Regions from separate parts of the Weizmannia acidilactici genome, predicted to be linked through region 1. Evidence: riboswitches for the same ligand, from Rfam matches in the RefSeq annotation. Region 1 holds a riboswitch; each other region holds the start of a gene.
What was found. Region 1 has a riboswitch for S-adenosylmethionine ahead of GBH70_RS03050 (5-methyltetrahydropteroyltriglutamate--homocysteine S-methyltransferase). Riboswitches for the same ligand answer to the same signal wherever they lie in the genome.
Positions count from the first base shown of each region.

Region 1 (2,199 bases):
TTCGCCTTTTTTGGAGGTGAAAATCCCGAGCACGACTCTCGGGCCGCCTTCCGGAACATATTTTAACGGTTCAAAGCCGCCGGAACGTTCATCATCGTATTCAAGGAAGAACCCGTCCACTTTTTCTTTTGCAAAGAAACTGGGAGCAATCTTATCATATGGTCCTTCAAAAGCCCAAGTCGATTGGTAGTTTCCGCGGCATAGATGGGTTGTAACAACCAGGTCTGCCGGTTTGCCTTCAAGAACACCATTTGCAACCCGTAAAGCCAGGTCGATTAATTTTTCTCTTTCCAATTCACTGTCGGAAAATGGAAGTTTTGGTGAACAAAGGCCGGCAACATAGACATCATCAAGCTGCAAGTAACGGCAACCGGCATCATAAAAAGCTTTGATTGCATCCCGGTAAGCTTGAATGATATCTTTTGCATATTCTTCAATATCCGGATAAATTTCTTCATTGCGAATGCCTGCATTGAAAAATTGGTTTGGACTTGGGATGGTCATTTTTGCAATCGCTCGATCACCAACAATTTCTTTAAACTCTATAAAGTCTTTCAAATGTGGATGATCAGGATTAAAGGAAACTTTTCCGGTTACACGGACATCATATGCTTCTGTTTCAACACCGACAAATCGATAACCATGTTCAGGGATGTAACCTTCTACCCCGTTTAAATGTTCCATGAAATCCGTATGCCAAAATCTCCGTCTAAACTCGCCATCGGTAACAGCTTTTAGTCCAATTTCAATTTGTTTATCAACAATTCGTTTAATTTCTTCCGTTTCAATTGTTCTTAATTCCGCCGCAGTAATGGTTCCTTCTTGAAATTTTTTTCTGGCCTCATGGATTCTTTGTGGCCGAAGTAAACTCCCTACATGGTCTGCTTTAAATGGTGCTTTCGCAATGGTTTTTGTTGTCATTGTTTTTCCCTCTTTCTGCAAATTTTTTAAACCGGCTGCTGTGCGCAGAAAGAAATTGCTTTTATGTACGGCCGTGCAATAAAAAAACCTCTTCTTGGCATAAGAAGAGGTTAGGATGCGAAATGAAACCGATACTCTTCTTATCTTCAAGCAATTTGCTTTCTGGAATTGGCACAGTTCTTCAAAAAGACCGCTGCCGAGGCTTCAAAGGGCCAGTCCCTCCACCTCTCTGGATAAGAATTTTTTTAAAATTATTTAATTTACTATCATTTTAAATGTTTTAAGTGATTTTGTCAAGATGAAAATTAGTTTAATTTTAAAAATATAGGCGGTAAAATTGGGTACAAAAGATTGAAATATAGGGCCGGTTAAAAATATAATAAATAGTAAGTAAAGAGGAGGGATTTTATGGAGGCCTTACAAACAAGGCAAAGGTCGATGTTCCAGAAAGTGCTCTGGGTATTTGCCGTTTCGCTGCTGTTTGCGACAGCAGGTTTATATACGGGAAGATTCGTGCCGCCGGGGTTAATGATGCCGCTGATGGTTGCGGAAGTGGCCATGATCATTGCCGCTTTTTGGCTGAGAAGGCGGAAGAGCGTCGGCTATTTATTTGTCTATGCGTTTACGTTTATATCCGGCATTACGACGTACCCTGTCGTTGCTTATTATGCATCCGTGGCCGGAGCTGAAGTGGTACTGCTCGCTTTCGGTTCCACCTTTGGCATTTTTGCCGTCATGGGTACAATCGGCGCGGTTACAAAAAGGGACCTCGGCTTTTTAAGCACGGCATTGCTCGTTGCATTGCTGGCGCTCATTTTCATCGGGATTTTCAGCATTTTCAGCCCGCTTACTCCAACCGGCCTGCTGGCGTGTTCCTTTATTGGTGCAATTGTTTTTTCCTTGTATATTGTATATGACTTTAACCAAATGAAGCACCACAGTATAACGGAGGAAATGGTTCCGCTTTTGGCTTTAAATTTGTATTTGGATTTTGTAAACCTGTTTATTAACATTTTGCAAATCCTCGGCATTTGGGGAAGCGACGACTAAACTGGACGGATTTAAAGAAAGCGCCCGCCATTAAACGGCAGGCGTTTTCTTTTTCACATTTTGTATGATAAAACCGCTTTCCGGCAATGTCGGGATTTTATTCAGCGGAATGTTTAAATTTTGCGCCGGGACATCATAATCAATTTTATTGACAAGAAAATCAAGGGTAGCTTTCATGATTTCCAGCGTAATCCCTTCGCCTGGGCAGCGGTGGCCTCTCGACGGATC
Region 1 covers NZ_BKZR01000005.1:74,414-76,612, reverse strand. Annotated here, with positions in the region: gene GBH70_RS03050 (5-methyltetrahydropteroyltriglutamate--homocysteine S-methyltransferase) at 1-921, opposite strand, end outside; SAM riboswitch class I at 1,059-1,161, opposite strand; gene GBH70_RS03045 (Bax inhibitor-1/YccA family protein) at 1,330-1,971, shown strand; gene cypC (CYP152 family fatty-acid peroxygenase CypC) at 2,002-2,199, opposite strand, start outside.

Region 2 (2,199 bases), on a different contig from region 1:
GGAAGATCGCGCGTTCAATGTGCTTCCGGTTGTAAAGGCAGGGAAGAAACCGGTTGCAATGCTCCGTATCCAGGATTTGACGAGGCTGGGGCTATAGCGGATGGCGAAGATCAAATGCATTGTAATGGACGTGGACGGCGTGCTGACGGACGGGCGTCTCATCATGGAGGAAGACGGGCAGGAATGGAAAGCGTTCCACAGCATGGACGGGTTGGGCATCACGCTGGCAAAATCGGCCGGTATCCGGTTCGCCATCATTACAGGGCGTAAATCGGGCATTGTCAGCCGCCGGGCAAAAGAACTCGGGATTGATGAAGTGCACCAGGGGATCCGCGACAAGTTCACCGTTTTTACGGAACTTGTTTCGCGGTTCGGCCTGTCTTTTGATGAAACCTGTTATATCGGCGATGATTTGAACGACCTTATGATCATGCGTGAAGCCGGTTTTTCGTGCGCACCAAGGAATGCGGCCAAATGGGTCAAACAGGAAGCTGATTATGTCACAGAAAAAAACGGCGGGGAAGGTGCAGTCCGCGAAGTCATCGATTTGATTTTGTCCAGGCAGTATGATTATGAAAAACTCGCCCTGCATTTTTTATACGAAAAAGTGGAGTTAAAACAGTAAGACAAAAGAAAATTTTTTCATAAAAAAGCTTGACGAATCCAAAAAAATGGTATAATTTTAATGAAAAGTATAAATATTATAGTTCTTATCAAGAGAGGTGGAGGGAATGGCCCAATGAAGCCTCAGCAACCTTCAATGCGCATGTACATTGAAAAGGTGCTAAGTCCAGCAAGTTATGGAACCATAACTTGAAAGATAAGAAGAACGGCTGAGTGTTAATAAAAAGCAAAAGTCTTCTTCTTATTGGAGAAGGCTTTTTTATTTACCATTTGAAGGAGTGTCAAGCATGTACCATACGGAAACGAAACTTGCACAGATCGGAAACCGCAGCGAAGACAGGACAGGCGCCGTCAACCCTCCTGTATATTTTTCTACCGCTTACCGCCATGAAGGGATCGGGCAGTCGACCGGATATGACTACTCCCGCACCGGCAATCCGACAAGGCAATTGCTCGAAGAAACGATTGCGGATCTGGAAGGGGGAGACCGGGGATTTGCCTGCAGTTCCGGCATGGCTGCGATTTTCACCGTTTTGTCTTTATTCCAATCCGGCGATGAATGGATTGTGAGTGATGATTTATACGGCGGTACATACCGCTTGCTCGAGCAGGGCTATAAAAAATGGGGGTTGTGTTGTAAGTATGTAAACACTTGCCATCCGGAAAATATAGAGAAGGAAATCACCCCGAAAACAAGAGCCATTTTTCTCGAAACTCCGACCAATCCCCTCATGCAGCAGACCGATATTGCCGCGGTTGCTGAAATCGCCAAAAAATACGGGATTTTGCTGATTGTTGACAATACCTTTTATACCCCTCTTTTGCAGCAGCCGATCAAACTTGGCGCAGACATTGTCATCCACAGCGCGACAAAATATTTGGGCGGGCATAACGATGTGCTTGCCGGCCTGATTGTCGCAAAAGGGGAAGAGATTTGCGAACAACTCGCCCTTTACCATAACGGCGCCGGCGCCACGCTCAGCCCGTTTGACTCGTGGCTTTTAATGCGCGGCATGAAAACATTGGCTTTAAGGATGGAAAAGCATGAAAAAAATGCAAAAGCTGTAGCGGAATTTCTGAACGGGCATCCGGATGTGGACGATGTGCTTTATCCGGGGAGAGGCGGGATGCTGTCTTTCCGGATCAAGGATGAGGCATGGGTTGATCCGTTCTTAAGGGGCCTGTCTTTGATCACGTTTGCGGAAAGCCTCGGCGGGACGGAAAGTTTTATCACCTACCCGGCAACGCAGACGCATGCCGACATTCCGGAAGAAAAACGGATCCAATCGGGCGTTGACAACCGGCTGCTCCGCTTTTCGGTCGGGATTGAAGATGTGCGCGATTTAATCGCAGATATTGAAAAAGCTTTTGCCAAAATCCATGAAGGGGTGCAAGTGCGATGACAAACGCTTATTCTTTTCAAACAAAGCTTTTACATAACAGCCATAAAATCGACCCGGCAACCGGAGCAGTAAGCGTGCCGATCCAGCATGCTTCGACTTACCACCAGTTCGATGTGGATCATTTCGGGAAATACGATTACAGCCGTTCGCTCAATCCGACAAGGGAGGCGCT
Region 2 covers NZ_BKZR01000046.1:19,933-22,131, reverse strand. Annotated here, with positions in the region: gene GBH70_RS14075 (KpsF/GutQ family sugar-phosphate isomerase) at 1-97, shown strand, start outside; gene GBH70_RS14070 (KdsC family phosphatase) at 101-625, shown strand; SAM riboswitch class I at 708-827, shown strand; gene GBH70_RS14065 (methionine biosynthesis PLP-dependent protein) at 912-2,027, shown strand; gene metC (cystathionine beta-lyase) at 2,024-2,199, shown strand, end outside.
Region 2: another riboswitch for S-adenosylmethionine. It lies ahead of GBH70_RS14065 (methionine biosynthesis PLP-dependent protein); the one in region 1 lies ahead of GBH70_RS03050 (5-methyltetrahydropteroyltriglutamate--homocysteine S-methyltransferase).

Region 3 (2,199 bases), on a different contig from region 1:
AAACCGAAAAACAGCGCCGTATCGCCATTTTTACCGGTATTTGCGGAACAGTGCATGGAAAGGATGCCTTTTTGCGGCAGCAAATAATTCATAATAGAAAAGATGCTTTTTTTCATTTCACCGGCATATTCCGTTCCGCCGATTAAAATGATGCGCCGTTCAAGCGAAATGATGATAAAGACTTCGGAATGCGTACCGTCTGTAGCCGGGTCAGCTTTGAACAGCGGCGCGGACAAAATGGTGAATTGCGCCTCGTGTTCCTGCAGTTCCTTCGCGTCCGGCCGGATAAACAATTGGTGCGCAAATAAATTATGCCAGGCGAACTCGTTCACGACCTGGATCGGAAGGCGGCTGGAAGGATCGGCACCTGCAAATCCTTTAAACAGAAAAATCTCGTTTCTGCTTTTTAAATACTGCACCATTTTTTTGTAAAGCTTGTTGAACACTCCGACAGAGATCGGCTGGTTGGCATTTCCCCAGTCGATGCGGCTTTTTGATTCGGAGTCGACAACGATAAATTTGTCTTTCGGCGATCTTCCCGTATATTTTCCCGTTACAGCGGAAACGGCCCCGGTAGAGGTCAGCACCGCTTCTTTCCTTACTAATATTTTTTCCATTAATTGTGGTACGGAAAGCTGAGTGCGTACATTTTTCCCCGAAAGCAAAAGTTTTAAATCATCAGAAGTGCCAATAAGATCCATTTCGATAAACCGCCCCTTTGAAAATCTTATTCTATCTTGTAAACGATATTAGTATAACATATTTATTTGATTGTCACATACTTGTGATTGAAATATGTGATGAAATAGGAAAGAAAGGGAAACAGGCTTTTTGATCGTGGAAACTTCCCGCAGACAATGAAAAAACATTGACACTGGCCGGTAAATTGCGTATGATTTTACTTTGAACGGATACTCTTATCCCGAGCTGGTGGAGGGACGGGCCCAATGAAACCCAGCAACCCGCCGCTGGAACAGGCGATGCGCTCGCAACGCAGCCGCCGCTTTAACTTCCAGGCAAAGGTGCTAACCTGCAGCAAGGAAAGGATTCCTTGAACGATAAGAGTGAAAGGCGCGATAAGCAATAGTCAAAACCTTTCCACTCTCCCATTGGTCGGAAAGGTTTTTATTATTGGCCGCTTTATTTCCTATAGGTATACTTGGAATTTGATATTTAATTTTGAGCCTGACATAATAAGGGTAATGAGTACCGTTAAAGAGGATAAAAACAGCAACCCATTTAAGGAGGAAAAGTGAATGTCAAAAAGACGGCATTTGTTCACATCGGAATCGGTCACGGAAGGCCATCCTGATAAAATTTGCGACCAGATTTCCGATGCAATTTTGGATGCAATTCTGGCAAAAGACCCGAATGCCCGCGTCGCCTGCGAAACTTCAGTTACAACCGGCCTTGTGCTTGTTACGGGGGAAATTTCCACGAATACATATGTGGACATTCCAAAAGTGGTGCGGCAAACGATTAAAGAAATCGGTTATACACGCGCGAAATTTGGATTTGATGCCGAAACGTGCGCGGTGCTGACTTCGATTGACGAACAGTCCGAGGATATCGCGCGGGGTGTCAACCAGGCACTGGAAGCGCGCGAAGGCCAGATGAGCGATGAAGAAATTGAAGCGATCGGGGCAGGCGACCAGGGCTTAATGTTCGGTTTTGCCTGCAATGAGACGGAAGAACTGATGCCGCTGCCGATCTCGCTCGCCCATAAGCTGGCGCGCCGCCTTGCCGAACTCCGTAAAAAGGAAGTACTTCCGTATCTGCGCCCGGATGCGAAAACGCAGGTGACCGTTGAATATGATGAAAACAATAAACCTGTCCGCATCGATACAATTGTCATCTCCACACAGCACAATCCGGACGTCAGCCTTGAGCAGATTCAGGCAGATATGAAAAAGCATGTCATCGAACCGGTCGTGCCTGCCCATCTCCTTGATGCGGACACGAAATATTTCATTAACCCGACCGGCCGTTTTGTGATCGGCGGACCGCAGGGGGATGCCGGTTTGACCGGCCGCAAAATTATTGTAGACACGTACGGCGGCTATGCCCGCCACGGCGGCGGCGCATTCTCCGGAAAAGACCCGACGAAAGTGGACCGTTCCGCTACCTATGCAGCCCGCTATGTCGCGAAAAATATTGTGGCGGCCGGGCTGGCGGAAAAATGTGAAGTGCAGCTTGCGT
Region 3 covers NZ_BKZR01000003.1:77,931-80,129, reverse strand. Annotated here, with positions in the region: gene pckA (phosphoenolpyruvate carboxykinase (ATP)) at 1-701, opposite strand, end outside; SAM riboswitch class I at 915-1,065, shown strand; gene metK (methionine adenosyltransferase) at 1,257-2,199, shown strand, end outside.
Region 3: another riboswitch for S-adenosylmethionine. It lies ahead of metK (methionine adenosyltransferase); the one in region 1 lies ahead of GBH70_RS03050 (5-methyltetrahydropteroyltriglutamate--homocysteine S-methyltransferase).

Region 4 (2,199 bases), on a different contig from region 1:
ATTTTGGAAGGGTACCATACGCTGCTTCCGATCGGCCGTTATCCGATTGCGCTGCTTTCGGTGAGAATGGATCCGGTTCTCGTAGATGCCAATGTCCACCCTGCAAAGCTTGAAGTGCGTCTCAGCAAAGAAAAAGAGCTTTGCCAAATCATTTCGGAAACGATCAAAGCCGCATTTAAGAAGCAGGAATTGATCCCTACCGGCATGATCCGGGCAGCGGAGAAGCCAAAGCAGGAGCAGGTTTCATTCCGGCTTGACCATCTGCCGGAAAAAGAGGGGCCGAAAAATGTGGAAGCCCCCGTAAAACCAAGTTTTCCGATTTATTCGCATAAAGATGCTTTGCTGCCCGAACAAGAAATGAAAAAACTGTATATGCCGAACCCTGGACAAAGTCCGGAAACTCCTTCTCCGCTTTCAAAGCCGCCAGAGGATCCGGTTTTTCCGGAAACGGTCCGGGAAACGGATACGGCATTCGATTATAAAGAAGCAGAACAGACGATTGCCGTTGAGAATCCGGCGCCGCGCGTTCCGCCAATGTATCCGATCGGCCAGATGCACGGCACATATATTTTCGCGCAAAATGAAAACGGCCTGTACATCATTGACCAGCACGCCGCCCAGGAAAGGGTCAAATACGAATATTTCCGCGAAAAAGTGGGAGAGGTCAAAAAAGAACTGCAGGATATGCTTGTGCCACTGACGCTTGAATACTCGACGGACGAGGCGATTAAAATTCAGGAAAACCTTGATGCGCTGAAAGAAGTCGGCGTTTTTTTGGAACCGTTCGGGCATAACAGCTTTATCGTCCGTTCGCATCCGACATGGTTCCCGAAAAACGAGGAAAAAGAAGTCATTGAAGAAATGATTGAACAGGTCCTTTTGGTGAAAAAAGTGGATATCAAAAAATTGCGCGAAGAAGCGGCCATCATGATGAGCTGCAAAGGCTCGATTAAGGCAAACCGGCACTTGCGCAATGACGAAATCCAGGCGCTTCTGGACGCCCTCCGGATGTCGTCCGACCCGTTCACATGCCCGCACGGTCGCCCGATTATCATTCATTACTCGGTTTACGATCTTGAGAAGATGTTTAAGAGGGTGATGTAGTTTGAGCAAAATCCCCTTATGAAATTGGGGGAGGATATTAAATCGCACTTGACACATCGGATTAATATGCATATAATAAAACCAACATACATTTACATCGATTAACTTATCCAGAGAGGTGGAGGGATTGGCCCGATGAAACCTCAGCAACCGGCCTGCACGGCACGGTGCTAATTCCAATAAGCCTGAGGCTTTGAAGATAAGTTGAGGTGACATGCCCATTTGAAGAACCCCTCTTCTTATTTTTGAAGCGGGGTTTTATTTTTAAATAAAAGGAGCGATACAAATGGGCAATATAAAAGACAGGGAATTGGCAGCTGAAAAAAGGAGGAATGAACTGATTGACCGGCTGATTGCCTTCCATATTTATAAAAAAGGAGGGAAGCACCTGTTTGAACTCACGCTTCACGAACTTGAACAGGAATACCGGCATATCCAATCGCAGGTGCATCCCCACAGCGGCTGGGAATCGATCCATTGGAAACGGAAAAAATAAACCGGAAAGGTCATTTTAAATCCTGTTCCCTTAGGCGGTCAACCGTTCCATTTCAAAATAGGCGGCATTGAGCTGCCTGTGCGTTTCGGAAATTCCTTTTTCCTCCAAGGTATTTCCCGCGGATTTTATAATAAGAACGCGGGTTGAACCATTTATGCCCTTTTTCACAATCTCGCCTCCTTTCATTCAGCTGCCCATAGTGTTGCCGTAAAAACGGGAAATATCCGGCGGAAATGGAGACGTTTTAATCGGAGAACGAAGCATCTTTGCCTTTTTGGAGCATGTACAGCTGGTATTCATAAATGAGCTTGTCCAGGAGCTGGCTCTGGCGGATGGTTTCCGGGTGGTTAAAACCTTTTTGCACGGCAAATTGCATCATCTTTTTCCGGATTATGTTGATGTTGCGGGACAAATTAGAAGTTTTTTGGTTTGGTTTACGGTTGTTTTTTGGCATACAAACGTTCCTTTCCGGAAATATGGGGGGAAACAATTAAGCAAAAATTTTCACGGAGCGGGACAATCAGATCCGTTTTGGAGAATGTTTGCGGATTGGAAAGAGGCTATTCTTCGGATCGGCCGAGAGGAATTTCGTCATGATC
Region 4 covers NZ_BKZR01000001.1:133,500-135,698, forward strand. Annotated here, with positions in the region: gene mutL (DNA mismatch repair endonuclease MutL) at 1-1,104, shown strand, start outside; SAM riboswitch class I at 1,208-1,310, shown strand; gene GBH70_RS00655 (Fur-regulated basic protein FbpA) at 1,391-1,600, shown strand; gene GBH70_RS16570 (hypothetical protein) at 1,631-1,768, opposite strand; gene GBH70_RS00660 (aspartyl-phosphate phosphatase Spo0E family protein) at 1,845-2,054, opposite strand; gene GBH70_RS16575 (hypothetical protein) at 2,161-2,199, opposite strand, start outside.
Region 4: another riboswitch for S-adenosylmethionine. It lies ahead of GBH70_RS00655 (Fur-regulated basic protein FbpA); the one in region 1 lies ahead of GBH70_RS03050 (5-methyltetrahydropteroyltriglutamate--homocysteine S-methyltransferase).